3 regions of the Promicromonospora sp. CA-289599 genome follow, and region 2 is predicted to be linked to each of the others. Evidence: predicted binding sites of a transcription regulator. Region 2 holds the regulator's gene; each other region holds the start of a gene.

Region 1 (4,768 bases), 140 kb from region 2:
GCTGCTCACCCGGGAGATGCTCACCATCGCGATCCTGGCGGTGGCCTGGATCGTCGCCACCGCGGTGGTGCGGAACTTCGACGGCCCGCTCACCATCACCTACCTGGTGCTCGACCTCGCCCCCGTGCTGCTCATCGCCCTCCCGATGACGCTCATCATCGCCACCGGGGAGATCGACCTGTCGGTCGCGTCGGTGGTCGGCCTCTCCAGCGTCACGTTCGGGCTGCTCTACCAGGCAGGGCTCGGCCTCTGGGTCGCGCTGCTGATCTCGGTGCTGCTCGGCGCGGTGTGCGGCGCGATCAACGGCGCCCTGGTCGCGTACGCGGGCCTGCCGTCGCTGGCCGTCACCATCGGCTCGCTCGCCCTCTACCGCGGCCTGGCCGTCGGCCTGCTCGGCACGACGGCGGTCACCGGCTTCCCCGAGTCCTGGACCGACGGCGCCACGGCGAAGCTGGGGGAGTCGCCCTACCCGGTCATCACCCTCGGGCTGCTCCTCGTGATCGCGATCTTCGCCGTGCTGCTGCACGCGACACCGTTCGGGCGGAACGTGCTGGACATCGGCCGCAGCAGCGAGGCCGCCCGGTTCTCCGGCGTCGACGTCAAGCGGACCCTGCTGATCCTGTTCGTGCTGTCCGGGGCGGTGTCGGCGCTCGCGGGCGTCTACTACACGCTGCGCTACGGCAGCGCGCGCGGCGACAACGCGACGGGCATGGAGCTGCAGGTGGTCGCCGCCGTGCTGCTCGGCGGGGTGTCGATCTTCGGCGGGCGCGGCGCGATCCACGGGGTGGTCGCGGGCGTCCTGCTCATCGGGGTGCTCGGCAGCGCGCTGCGCCTGGAGAGCGTGACGGTCAACGTCATCAACATAGTGATCGGCACGGCGCTGGTTGTTTCCGTGGTCGCTCCGCGCATCGCGGGCGGCCTGAGAGTCCGGCGGCGGAGCGCCGTCGGGCAACGAACGTAGGGAGACGGACGATGAAGTTCACATCTGTGCTCGCGGCCGGCACGACCGCCGTGCTGGCGCTGGGCCTGACCGCATGTGGTTCGAGCGACGGCGGGGGCGGCGGTGGTGACGACTCGGTGACGATCACCGTGCTGCCCAAGAACCTGGGCAACCCGTACTTCGAGGCGTCGACGGCGGGCGCGCAGGAGGCGGCGGAGGAGCTGGGCGCCACGGTCGACGAGGTCGGGCCGGACGCGGCGTCGCCCGACGCCCAGGTGCCGTTCATCAACACCGCGGCACAGCAGGGAGTCAGCGCCCTGGTGGTCTCGGCCAACGATCCGACGGCGATCGGCGACGCGCTGGAGGAGGCGCGGTCGGCGGGCACCAAGGTGGTCACGTTCGACTCGGACACCGAGCCGCAGTTCCGGGACCTGTTCGTCAACCAGGCCTCGCCCGAGGGCATCGCCGACAAGCAGCTCGAGCTGGTCGCGGACCAGATCGGCGGCGAGGGCGAGATCGCGATCCTGTCGGCGTCGGCCAACGCGACCAACCAGAACGCCTGGATCGCGCTCATGGAGGAGAAGCTGGCCTCCGACTACCCGGACATCGAGCTGGTCGAGACCGTCTACGGCGACGACGACGACCAGACCTCGTTCGACAAGACCGCCGCGCTGCTGCAGTCGCACCCCGACCTCAAGGGCATCGTCTCGCCCACCACGGTCGGGATCGCCGCGGCGGCGCGTTACGTGTCGACGTCGGACGCCAAGGGCCGTGTGGCCGTCACCGGTCTCGGCACGCCCGACCAGATGCGCGAGTACGTCGAGGACGGCACCGTCGAGGCGTTCGCGCTGTGGAACCCGACCGACCTCGGCTACCTGGCGACGCAGGCCGCGGCGGCCCTTGCGGCGGGCGACATCACGGGCGAGGAGGGCGACACCTTCACCGCGGGGCGCCTGGGCGAGTTCACCGTCGGGGCGGACGGCGAGGTGCTGCTCGGCGAGCCGTACGTGTTCGACGAGAGCAACATCGCGGACTTCGACTTCTAGGTCGCGGAGGGTTCGCGTGGTCGGTAGGACGTCAGGTGATCGGCAGCTCGGACTGCCGATCACCTGACGTTCTGCCGACCGGGGAGCCACACGGCACCTTGACCGCGCGGCGGCGGCGGTTTAGGGTTCGAGTGAATCGTTTCAAGACGATCGTTTCAAGATGGTGCACGAGGAAGTGCGCGGAGAGGAAGGACGCCATGGCGGCATCCACACGAACCGAGGCGGCCAGGTCCGCGCTCCGGCAGCAGACGATCGAGCTGCCGTCGTGGGCGTTCGGCAACTCGGGGACGAGGTTCAAGGTCTTCGGCCAGCCGGGCGTGCCGCGTGACCCGTTCGAGAAGCTGGCCGACGCCGCGCAGGTGCACCGGTACACCGGCGTCGCCCCGCGGGTCAGCCTGCACATCCCCTGGGACCTCGTCGACGACTTCGGGGTCCTCGCCCGGCACGCCGAGGACCTGGGCGTGCGGATCGGCATGATCAACTCGAACGTCTTCCAGGACGACGACTTCATGCTGGGCTCCCTCGCCCACCCCGACCCCCGGGTGCGGGCCAAGGCGGTGGACCACCACAAGCAGTGCATCGACGTCATGCGGGCGACGGGCTCCAAGGACCTCAAGGTCTGGCTCTCCGACGGCCTCAACTACCCGGGCCAGGACTCGATCCGGGCCCGGCAGGACCGGATCGCCGAGTCCCTCGCCGAGATCTACGCGGCGCTCGACGACGACCAGCACATGGTTCTCGAGTACAAGTTCTTCGAGCCCGCGTTCTACATCTCCGACGTCCCGGACTGGGGCACGTCCCTGCTGCACGTGGTGGCCCTGGGCGACCGCGCGAAGGTGGTGCTCGACACCGGCCACCACGCGCCCGGCACCAACATCGAGTTCATCGTGGCGCAGCTCCTGCGCCAGGGTCGCCTCGGAGCCTTCGACTTCAACAGCCGCTTCTATGCCGACGACGACCTCATGGTCGGCGCCGCTGACCCGTTCCAGCTGTTCCGGATCATGCACGAGATCGTTTTAGCCGGCGCCCACGCGCCGGACAGCGGCGTCAACTTCATGCTCGACCAGTGCCACAACATCGAGCCGAAGATCCCGGCGCAGATCCGCTCGGTCATGAACGTCCAGGAGGCGACGGCGAAGGCCCTGCTCGTCGACGTCGAGGCGCTCACAGCTGCCCAGCTCTCGGGTGACGTGCTCGGCGCGCACGCCGTACTCATGGACGCCTACGACACCGACGTTCGCCCCCTCGTCGCCGAGGTGCGCGAGGAGATGGGCCTCGACCCGAACCCCAGGGCCGCCTTCGCGGCATCCGGGTACGCCGAGAAGGTCGCCGCCGAGCGAGTCGGAGGCGCCCAGGCCGGATGGGGCGCGTGAGCGGCACCGTCGGGGACCGCGTGCTGGACGGCCCGCACGGTGACCTGCGGGTGCGGGTCTACGAGCCGCCGACCGGTACCGACCGGGTGGCCGGTCTGGTGTGGGCGCACGGTGGTGCGTTCATGTACGGCGACCTCGACATGCCCGAGGCCGACTGGGTGGCGCGGATGCTCGCCGACGTCGGCGTGGTGGTCGTGAGCGTCGACTACCGGCTCGCGCCGGATCTCGACTACCGGGATCCGGCCGGTTCCCCGGCACCCGACGGGGTGCGGTTCCCCGTCGCGTCCGAGGAGGTCACGTTCGCCTTCGCCTGGGCGCGGGACGCCGGTCTCGGCGTCGGGTCAGAACAGTGGTCGCTGGGCGGGGCGAGCGCCGGCGGCAACCTGGCTGCCGGTGCGTCGCTCCGCCTGCGCGACGCGGGCGGGCCGCAGCCGCGGTCGGTGGTGCTGGCCTACCCCGTGGCGCACTACGAGCTGCCCGCCCCGAGCCCCGAGCTGGCCGAGAAGATCGCCGCGCTGCCGCCCGACCGGGACTTCCCGCCCGAGGCGATGCGCGCTATGGGCGCCAACTACCTCGGCGACAGCGACCTGCCGATCTCCCCGTACGCCCACCCCGGAGGGCAGGACCTGCGCGGGCTGCCGCCCACGTTCGTCGTCACGTCCGACCACGACGCGCTGCGGTCCTCGGGCGAGGCGTACTGCGCGGAGCTCGCCGCGGCCGGCGTCGACGTGCTGCTCGTCCGGGAGGACAGCACCTATCACGGACACCTCAACGAGCCCGGCACCGCCGGTGCCGCGCGCAGCATCGCGCGCATCGCGGTCTGGCTCACCGCCGACGGGCTCGTCGGCACACCGCACGAAGCACCGCACCACCACGACGTCACGCCCCCGCCGGCCGAGCTCGCCGGGACCTCGGTCTCGGCGACCGCGACCGATGCGGTGCACCCCACCGAGACGGAAGCAGCAGCCCGATGACGAACCAGACTGCCGACGTGACAGGCAACCCGACGGTCACCTCGCTCGTCGCCCGCTCGAACCGGCTGGGCGCCGACCCCCGCAACACCAACTACGCGGGCGGCAACACGTCCGCGAAGGGGACCGCCACCGACCCCGTGACGGGTGAGCCCGTCGAGCTGCTGTGGGTCAAGGGCTCCGGCGGGGACCTCGGCACGCTGCAGCCCCAGGGCCTGGCCGTGCTGCAGCTGGACCGGATGCGCGCGCTCGTCGACGTGTACCCGGGCCTGGACCACGAGGACGAGATGGTCGCCGCGTTCGACTACTGCCTGCACGGCAAGGGCGGCGCGGCGCCGTCGATCGACACCGCGATGCACGGCCTGGTCGACGCCGCCCACGTGGACCACCTGCACCCCGACTCCGGCATCGCGGTGGCCGCGGCTGCCGACGGCGAGG
Region 2 (4,768 bases):
CGAACATCCCGGCGATCATCCGCGGCCTCATCGCCGTCGCCTGGTACGGCGTGCAGACGTTCCTCGCGGCGCAGGCGCTGAACATCGTGTTCCTCAAGTTCATCCCCGCCAGCGCCGCACTCCTCGAGCCGGCGTTCCTCGGGCTGAACGCGCTGGGCTGGATCTCGTACGCCGTGCTCTGGTTCGCGCAGGCCGCGCTGTTCTGGAACGGCATGGAGACCATCCGTCGGTTCATCGACTGGGCAGGGCCCGCCGTCTACGTCGTGATGATCGTGCTGGCGGTCTACCTCGTCTCGGAGGCGGGCTGGTCCAACATCAGCCTGAACCTCGCCGAGGGCGAGCCGCTGACCGGCTGGGCCTCGGTAGGGGTCTTCTGCACGGCGGTCGCGATCGTCGTGTCCTACTTCTCCGGCCCGATGCTGAACTTCGGCGACTTCGCGCGGTACGGGCGCTCGTTCAAGGCCGTGAAGCGCGGCAACCTGCTGGGCCTGCCGGTCAACTTCCTGTTCTTCTCGCTCCTGACGGTCATCACGGCGTCGGCCACGGTGCCCGTGTTCGGCGAGCTCATCACCGACCCCATCCACACCGTCGAGCGCATCGACACCCCGTTCGCGATCCTGCTGGGCGGCCTGACCTTCGTCACCGCGACGGTCGGCATCAACATCGTCGCGAACTTCATCTCCCCCGCGTTCGACTTCTCCAACGTGGCCCCGCAGAAGATCAGCTGGCGCATGGGCGGCATGATCGCCGCGGTCGGGTCCGTGGCCCTGCTGCCCTGGAACTGGTACAACAACGCCGACGCGATCCACTACACGCTCGGCGTGCTCGGCGCCCTGATCGGCCCGCTGTTCGGCATCCTCATCGCCGGCTACTACTTCGCGGCGAAGCAGCGGGTGCTCGTCGACGAGATGTTCACCATGTCGCCTTCAGGCGCCTACTGGTACACGAACGGCTACAACCGCAACGGCGTGCTCGCGATCTTCCTGGCCGGCGTGCCGACCGTCCTCCTGGGCGTGCTGCCCAAGCTGATCGCCGACCTCGGGTACTTCGACATCTCCTGGATCGGCAACTACACCTGGTTCATCGGGTGCGGCCTCGGCTTCGTCGCCTTCTGGTGGCTGGAGCGGCTCAGCCCGCAGATCCCGTCGTTCGACGGCGTCACCGAGGGTGTGGCCGACGGCGCAGCGGGCACCAAGGCCTGACCGTGCGGCTCCACCTCATCAACCCCAACACCTCCCGGGCGATGACCGCCAAGATCGCGGTCACCGCCCGGGAGGTCGCCGGGCCGGACGTCACCGTCGTCGCCACCTGCCCAGCGCCCGGCGCCGGCCCCGCCGCCGTCGAGAGCCACACAGACGAGGCGTGGGCGGCGCTCGTGGTGGCGCAGCAGGTCGCGGCGGCGGAGGCGGCCGGTGACGGCCCCGCGGACGGCTACGTCGTCGGCTGCTTCGGTGACCCGGGCCTGGACGCCGCCCGCGAGCTGACGGACGGCCCGGTGGTCGGGATCGCCGAGGCCGCGATGCACGTCGCGACCCTGTCGGGCCGCACGTTCGCGGTGGTCACCACGCTGTCGCGCACGCTGGGCCGCGCGCACGAGCTGGTGCGGCGCTACGGCTTCGAGGACGCGTGCGTCGCCATGTACGCGGCTGACGTCCCGGTCCTCGAGCTGGAGGACGCCGGCTCGACCGCCCGGGAGAAGATCGCCGAGCTCTGCGAGCGCGCGGTCCGCGACGACGGCGCCGACACCGTGGTACTCGGCTGCGCCGGCATGACAGACCTCTGCGCGGACCTCACGAAGCGTGTCGGGGTTCCGGTGATCGACGGCGTGGCGGCCGCCGTCGGCCTGGTGTCGGGCATGGTCCGGATGAACGTAGGAACGAGCAAGCGCGACGAGTACGCACCCCCGCCCCGGCTACCGGGGAGTGGTTCGAGGATCTGACCCCTGGGACGCCTCGCGGTCGGCCGTCCAACGGTAGTCACCCGGGGGCGGCGTGGTTCCCGGCTGCACAGGCCCTGTGCGGCGCCAGGTCTCACCTCGACGATCGACACCGACTGCTACCACCCTCGCTTCTGCGGAGCAGATCTCCTCCCGCAGGTGCTCGGAGATGAGTCGGAGCGCACCTTCGATCGGATCGACATCGGGGAAAACATCCCGTGCGTCTTCCTTGGCGGACTCGATGAATCGCTGCAAGCCTTCCAGGTCGACCACAAACTCCACAGGAGTTCCTTCGGGCGGTACCCGCACGAGAGCGTGAGCTTCCTGCACGTCGACCTCGATGTGGTCTGGAACATCGCCGCCGCGAGAGATCAGGTCACGGGCGAGGTCGCGGGTGGCCTCGGAGATCAACACTGGGCTCCTGACGGGTAGGCGGTGATGACGCGATCATCATCGTCGGCCACCGAGACCCTCGTCGCGACAGCTCATCCCTCAGGTCGGCACTCTGCATCGAGATCGGTCCAGCGCTGGACCGATCTCGATGCCAACTGTCGACTTCGGCGCAGGCGGCCAGCAACGTGCCGACGTCGGCCCCGCGTGCATCCGCCACCCACGCAGCGTCAGAGCGCAGCGGCCCGCGTCGCCGCGTGGAACGCCAGGATCTGCAGCTCGCCGCCGACGTCGACCGAGCGCACCACCACGTCGTCCGGCACCTGGAGCGCGACGGGCGCGAAGCTGAGGATCTCGCGGACGCCCGTGGCCACCACGGCGTCGGCCACGTCCTGGGCCACGTGACCGGGCAGCGCGAGCACGACCATGCTGACCCGCTCGCGCTGGATGACGTCGGCGACGGAGCGCACGTGCTCCACGGTCACGCCGGCCACCCGGGTGCCCACGACGTCGGGCGACGCGTCGAGCAACGCCACCACCTGGAAGCCGCGCGTCGTGTAGCCGGAGTAGTTCGCGAGGGCGTGCCCGAGGTTACCGATGCCGACGATCGCCAGCCGGTGCTCCGTCTCGAGCCCCAGGGCGACCGTGATGTAGGACGCGAGCGACTCGACGTCGTACCCGACACCGCGCGTGCCGAACGAACCCAGGTAGGACAGGTCCTTGCGCAGCTGCGCCGAGCTGACGCCCGAACGCTCGGCGAGCTCGGTCGACGAGGTGAGGGCCACCCCCTCGGCCGCGAGGTCCCGCAGGGCGCGCAGGTAGTAAGGCAGCCTCCCTACGGTTGCTGCCGGAACTGTCCCGTCACTGAGTTCGACCACGTGCTGCTCCCCTCCCCGCGACCACTGTGTCGCGGGCGTACGCACACACTGCCGGGATGATCATGCCAGGAGGCGGGCCAGACGCGCACCGTCCACGCGCCAGAAACCTTGCTGGACCCCGTCCACCTCGACCACGGGGACATAGTCCCCGTACTTCTCCCGCAGTGCGGGCGCGCTGTCGATGTCGACCTCGCGCCATCGGGCTCCTGCGCCCTCGCACACCCGCACCACCACGGCGCGTGCGTCTTCGCACAGATGGCACGCCTCGCGTGTGTACAGGACTACCCGGGCATCGGCAGGACTTGTCACGACCCGAGGTTACGTCACGCGCGGGACCGGACGGTCCGTGCCCGGCAACCGTGCGTCCGCCCACCGCACGCCCCAGGCCAGGACCAGGAAGACCACGGCGACGAGGGTCGCGTTGGTCAGCGCGGGGCCGTAGCCGAGCACGGTGACGTCGAGGAAGGGGTACGGGTACCAGCCCGTAGCCGCTCCCCGGACGAAGGTGTGGACGAGCCACGCGATCGGGTAGACGACCGACCACCACACGGTCCGCATGCTCACCCGGGGCCGGGGTCCGACCCACAGCCAGACGATGACGGCGAGGAGCGGGGCAAGCACGTGCAGCATCGTGTTCGCCACGGCGCCGGACGGCGTCAGCGTCACCAGGCCGCGCAGCACCGTGTTGTAGACGATCCCGGTGACGGCGATGCAGAGCAGCCCGTCGAGCCGCAGTACCCGGAAGACCGGGCCGTCGCGCCGGGGGTCCAGCGCCAGCGCCAGCGAGACGCCGCCGATCAGCAGGTTCGACTCGATGGTGAAGTAGCTGAAGAGCCGGACGATGCGCTCCGCGTGCGTGGGCGCGATACCCGGGCCACCGACGATGGCGGTGACGAGCTCGATCGTGAAGCCACCGAGGGCGAGCACGGCCACCAGCAGGTGGAGGATGCGCGCGAGGGTGGCCCGGCCCGACCCGCTGATCTCTTGGCTCACGCCCCGGTTCTATCACCGGCGGTCCCTGCCTGCCCGGTGTGACCTGCACTACGTGGCGCGCGGATAGAGTGGCCTCCATGCCGTCGACGCACCCCTCGTCCGCCACCGCGGCGTTCTTCGACGTCGACAACACGATCATCCGCGGTGCGAGCGCTTTTCACCTGGCCAAGTCCGCGTACCAACGCAAGTTCTTCGGCACGCGGGACATCCTCAGGTTCGCCATGATCCAGGCGCGCTACCTGGTGCGGGGCGAGAACAAGGAAGAGATCGACGAGGTGCGCAACCGTGCCCTGTCGCTGATCGCGGGCCGCAGCGTCGCGGAGATCGCCACCCTCGGCGAAGAGGTGTGGGACGCCGTCCTGTCGCTGCGGATCTATCCGGGCACGCGCCGCCTGCTCGACGAGCACATCGCAGCGGGCCACCAGGTCTGGCTCATCACCGCCACGCCCGTGGAGATCGCACAGCTCATCGCGCGCCGGCTGGGCGCGACGGGTGCGCTCGGCACCATCGCGGAGCACAAGGACGGGTTCTACACCGGCCGGCTCAACGGCGACCTGATGCACGGCCAGGC
Region 3 (4,768 bases), 2.2 Mb from region 2:
CGTCCTGGCCCGCGCCACGCAGGACCCGGAAGCCCTGACCGCCGCGGTGCGCGGCTTCGTCGGCCTGCTGACCGACGGCTGACCAACCGGCTGACCAACAAGGAGGACACGTGACCTTCCGCGAGCGCCTGCGCGCCCTGCCCACCTTCGCCCGGCCGGGACTCCCGGCCTTCGACCCGGACGCCGCGCCGCCCACGCCGCACGAGCTGTTCGTGACCTGGATGGACGAGGCGATCGAGGCGGACCTGCTCGCGGCGCACGCCATGACGCTCTCGACGGCCGAGCCGTCGGGGCGGGTGCATGCGCGGACCGTGGCGCTCAAGGACGTGACGGCGGACGGCTGGTGGTTCGCCTCGCAGTCCTCGGGTCCCAAGGGCCGCGACCTGGCGGCCAACCCGCATGCGGCGCTGACGTTCTTCTGGCCCGAGCTGGGCCGCCAGGTCAAGGTGACGGGCAGCGCGGCGTCGGCGGGCGAGGAGGCGAGCCGTGCGGACTTTCTCGCGCGACCCGACGCCTCGCGGGCCGCCGGGATCGTCAACCGCCAGAGCGAGCCGCTGGCGTCCCGGGAGGAGTACGTGCGGGCCTTCGCGGAGGCCCTCGCCGTGGTCACCGCCGACACCGAGCTGACCGCCCCGGAGTGGACCGCGTACGTGCTGGCCCCGACGGAGGTCGAGTTCTGGCAGGCGCCCGACGACGGCCCGCACACCCGTCTGCTGTACCGGGCCGAGGTCACCGGCTGGGCCCGCGGCCTCCTTTGGCCCTGACCCCACCCGGCCCACCAACTTGTCAGACGTACAGGTCACCCGGCTGACCTCCACGTCTGACAACCCGATCCGATCGTATGACTTCCTTGGAGGGACCAACACCGTGAGCACCACCAGCACCGTCTCGCACGCCCTCGCCGATTCCGACACGGGCCTCGGCACGCTGATCTCCGCCGTCGGGCACCTGACCGACGCTGACCTCGCCGCGCCGTCGACCCTGGAGGGCTGGACGCGCGGGCACGTGCTGTCCCACGTCGCGGCGTTGGGCAACGCGCTGCGCGGCCAGGCGCAGGCCGCCGAACGCGGCGAGGTGGTCCCCGTGTACGCGAGCCAGGAGGCCCGCGACGCCGGGATCGAGGCGGGCTCGGGCCGCACGGTGTCCGAGCACCTCGCGGTCCTCGGCGCCCTGCGCAACGACCTGGCGAGCGCCTGGCCCGAGCCCGGGTCGCCGCTCTGGGCCGCTCCCAGCGGGTACCGCGGCGGCCCCCTCTCGGGCTGCGTGCTCGCCTGGTGGCGCGAGGTGCGGATCCACTCGGTGGACGCCCTGGCCGGCACGTCCCAGGAGGTCGGGTACGAGACGTGGGACGACACCCTGTGCGCCCACCTGCGCGAGTTCCTGGCGGTGCGGCTGCCCGACGGCGTCGCCGTCGACAACATCGCCGGTGACCCGCGGGACGTCACGGCGTGGCTCGCCGGGCGTACGCCGGCGAACCCGCTGCCGGGCGAGCTGCCCGAGCTGGGGCCGTGGCCGTCCGCGGTCCCCGCTCGCTGAGCGGGAGGTGCGGCGGCGGGCGCTGTGAGCGTGAGGGAGGTCACGGATCGCATCACGTGATTCACGCCACAGCGCTCGTTCAACTTTTCACAAGCCCGCTAATGTACCTGTCGTGACTTCTTATCTCCAGACAGCCCCGCGTCCCTCCGAAGAGGTCGACGTCGCGCTGATCGGCGGGGGGATCATGAGCGCCACCCTCGGCGCGCTGCTCACGATCCTCGAGCCGACCTGGCGTATCGGAATCTACGAGCGCCTGGACGAGGTGGCACTCGAGTCGTCGAACCCGTGGAACAACGCGGGCACCGGCCACGCCGCACTCTGCGAGCTGAACTACACGCCCGAGCGCAAGGACGGCTCGGTCGACATCTCCAAGGCGGTGAAGATCAACGAGCAGTTCCACACCTCCCGCGAGTTCTGGAACCACCTCCTGACCGCCGGCCTGATGGAGGGCACCGACTTCATCAACGTCACGCCCCACATGACGTTCGTGCGCGGCGCCGAGAACGTCGACTTCCTCCGCCGCCGCTACGAGGCGCTCAGCGCGCACCCGCTGTTCAGCGACATGGAGTTCAGCTCGGACCCCGAGGTCATCGGGCAGTGGACGCCGCTGATGACCCAGGACCGCGACGCCGACGAGCCGATCGCGGCCACGCGCGCCGCCGCGGGCACCGACGTCGACTTCGGGTCGCTGACCAAGAAGCTCGTCGAGTTCGCTACGGCGCACAACACCGAGCTGCACCTGAACCACGAGGTCCGGGGCCTGAAGAAGCTGCGGGACGGGCGCTGGCGCCTGAACCTGCACGACCGGTCCTGGAACGCGGGCACCCGCCGTCGTACCGTCCGGGCGAAGTTCGTCTTCGTCGGCGCGGGCGGTGGCGCGCTGCCGCTGCTGCAGGCTTCCGGCATCAAGGAGGCGCGCGGGTACGGCGGCTTCCCGATCTCCGGCGAGTTCCTGCGCACGGACAACCCGGCCATCGTGTCCCAGCACCAGGCCAAGGTGTACGGCAAGGCCGACGTCGGCGCGCCGCCGATGTCCGTGCCGCACCTGGACACGCGCATCGTGGACGGCAAGAGCTACCTGATGTTCGGCCCGTACGCCGGGTTCAGCCCCAAGTACCTCAAGAAGGGCAAGTACCTGGGCCTGATCACGTCGCTGCGCGCGCACAACGTGTTCTCGATGCTGGGCGCCGGCGTGAAGAACCTCGACCTGACCAGCTACCTGGTGGGTCAGGTCGTGGCCGCGCCGGAGACCAAGTTCCACGAGCTGCAGCGGTTCATGCCGACCGCGCAGCCGGGCGACTGGGAGAAGATCACCGCGGGCCAGCGCGTCCAGGTCATCAAGTGGGTCAAGGGCAAGGGTGGCGTGCTGGAGTTCGGCACCGAGGTCGTCGCAGCCCAGGACGGCACCATCGCCGGCCTGCTGGGCGCGTCCCCGGGTGCGTCGACCGCCGTCGCCGCCATGACCGGGCTGCTCGAGCGCTGCTTCCCCGAGCGGTACGCCGAGTGGAAGCCGCAGCTCACCTCGATGATGCCGAGCCTCGACGGCGGCGCGGACTACGACGCCGCGGAGCTCACCGGCGGCATCGACCGGCGGGTCACCGCGGGAGCCTGACCGCCGCCGCCGAACGGGACGGCTGGCCGCCCAGCCGTCCCGTCGGCAGCTCCCGCATCCGCGCCAGGGGCGAGAGCAGCACGCCCCAGCACGCGAGGCAGTGCACGGCCGCCATCACGAGGATCGTCTCGCGGACGCCGATCTCCCCGCCGAGCCAGCCCGCGACGACGCCGGCCGCCGGCATGGTGCCGAAGTTCACCACCTGCATCACCGTCATCACCCGGCCGCGCAGGCCGGCCGGCACGTACCGGAGCCGCCACGCGTTCCGGATCACGTTGCCCGCCACCACGAACAGGCCGGTCAGGAAGCCGCCGGCCGCGGTGATCACCGCGCCCGAGCCCGGCAGGCCCGCGCCGACGAGCAGCGCGGCGGGGCCGCAGAGCACCAGCAGTGTCGTGGAGGCCCGGCCGCTCCCGAGGAACCTGCTCAGATACGGGGCGACGACGGCGCCCACCACCCCGCCTCCACCCGCCACCGCGAGGACAGCGCCGACCCCTGCCTCGGTCAGGTGCAGGTCGCGCACGAGGAACAGGACCAGGAGCGCCCCGTACCCCGTGAGCCCGAAGTTGGACAGTCCGCCGATGCCCACGAGCCACGGGATGTAGCGGTCGCGGCGCACCAGGTCCACCCCCTCGCGGATGCGCGCGAGCAGGGGTTCGGCCGGGCCGTCGGGCACCTTCGCCGGACGGGGCAGCCGGATCCGCCACAGGCACACGGCGGACCAGAGGAAGGTCGCGGCGTCGAGCGCGATCCCGGCCGCAGCCGTGAGCCACTGGGCGAGGAGGCCGCCCAGACCCGGCCCGGCCACCTGCGCGGCGGACTCCGTGCCGAACAGGCGCGAGCTCGCGGACTCGAGCTGTTCGGCGGGCACCACCTCGGGCAGGAACACCTGGTACGCGGTCCGGAAGAACACCGTGCAGACCCCACCCACCAGACCCACCACAGCTATGTGGGTCAGCGTGAGGACCTCGAGCGCGAAGGCCAGCGGCAGGCTCCCGAAGGCGGCGGCGGACACGAGGTTCGCGACGATCATCACCCGCCGGGCCGGGAGCCGGTCCACCCACGCGCCCGCCGGCAGGCCGATCACCAGCCACGGCAGCCACGTCGCGGCCGCGATGAGCCCCATCCAGGTAGGACCGGCGTCGAGCTGGGTCACCGCGAGCAACGGGAGCAGCGTCGAGCTCGTCGCGTTGCCGACGAGGCTCACGCCCTCGCCCAGCCAGAGCAGGCCGAAGGCTCGGTTGCGCCCGAGAGGCCGCGCGGCGGAGGCGGTATCGCGGGGAGGCGCTGTCGACGTCGTCATATCGACAGGCTAGACGTACAAGACTTCTTGTACAAGTGTCCTTGTTCAGTTGAGGACTGGGTCAGGGCTGCGAGGGGAACGCTCGCGCGAACAGGAAGACGTGCTCACGCCCCTCCATGCCGTCCGAGGCGTCGACCGCCCGGCTCCGCTCCTTCCAGCGTCCCACCACCGCGTTGATCTCGTCGCCGAGCTCGCTCAGCTCGTCCGGGGTGAGCCGCAGCCAGGAGTCCGTGGCGAGCTCGGCCCGGCCCCACTCCTCGTTCGTCTCGGAACGCTCCAGCCAGGCGCGGGCCCGCTCGACCTGACGCGCCAGCATG

Evidence for each region. The regulator Rex, encoded in region 2, represses fermentation and respiration genes when NADH is low (regulators of the CRP and FNR family bind a similar motif). The targets are predictions, from matches to a motif close to CTTGTGAANNNNTTCACAAG.
Region 1: rhaI (L-rhamnose isomerase) is a predicted target of Rex. The motif match lies at 2,115-2,134, and genes of this name have one in related genera.
Region 3: mqo (malate dehydrogenase (quinone)) is a predicted target of Rex. The motif match lies at 1,611-1,630, and genes of this name have one in related genera.

The regions. Positions count from the first base shown of each region.
Region 1 is NZ_JBNJNI010000001.1:3,117,087-3,121,854, forward strand. Features, by position in the region: gene ACQEVI_RS13815 (ABC transporter permease) at 1-961, shown strand, start outside; gene rhaS (rhamnose ABC transporter substrate-binding protein) at 973-1,986, shown strand; gene rhaI (L-rhamnose isomerase) at 2,184-3,359, shown strand; gene ACQEVI_RS13830 (alpha/beta hydrolase fold domain-containing protein) at 3,356-4,333, shown strand; gene ACQEVI_RS13835 (bifunctional aldolase/short-chain dehydrogenase) at 4,330-4,768, shown strand, end outside.
Region 2 is NZ_JBNJNI010000001.1:3,252,648-3,257,415, reverse strand. Features, by position in the region: gene ACQEVI_RS14405 (NCS1 family nucleobase:cation symporter-1) at 1-1,202, shown strand, start outside; gene ACQEVI_RS14400 (aspartate/glutamate racemase family protein) at 1,205-1,939, shown strand; gene ACQEVI_RS14395 (hypothetical protein) at 2,096-2,368, shown strand; gene ACQEVI_RS14390 (redox-sensing transcriptional repressor Rex) at 2,557-3,204, opposite strand; gene ACQEVI_RS14385 (glutaredoxin family protein) at 3,265-3,513, opposite strand; gene ACQEVI_RS14380 (Pr6Pr family membrane protein) at 3,523-4,197, opposite strand; gene ACQEVI_RS14375 (HAD family hydrolase) at 4,275-4,768, shown strand, end outside.
Region 3 is NZ_JBNJNI010000001.1:1,099,714-1,104,481, forward strand. Features, by position in the region: gene ACQEVI_RS04875 (TetR/AcrR family transcriptional regulator) at 1-82, shown strand, start outside; gene ACQEVI_RS04880 (pyridoxine/pyridoxamine 5'-phosphate oxidase) at 111-764, shown strand; gene ACQEVI_RS04885 (maleylpyruvate isomerase family mycothiol-dependent enzyme) at 868-1,536, shown strand; gene mqo (malate dehydrogenase (quinone)) at 1,649-3,148, shown strand; gene ACQEVI_RS04895 (MFS transporter) at 3,132-4,451, opposite strand; gene ACQEVI_RS04900 (ArsR/SmtB family transcription factor) at 4,513-4,768, opposite strand, start outside.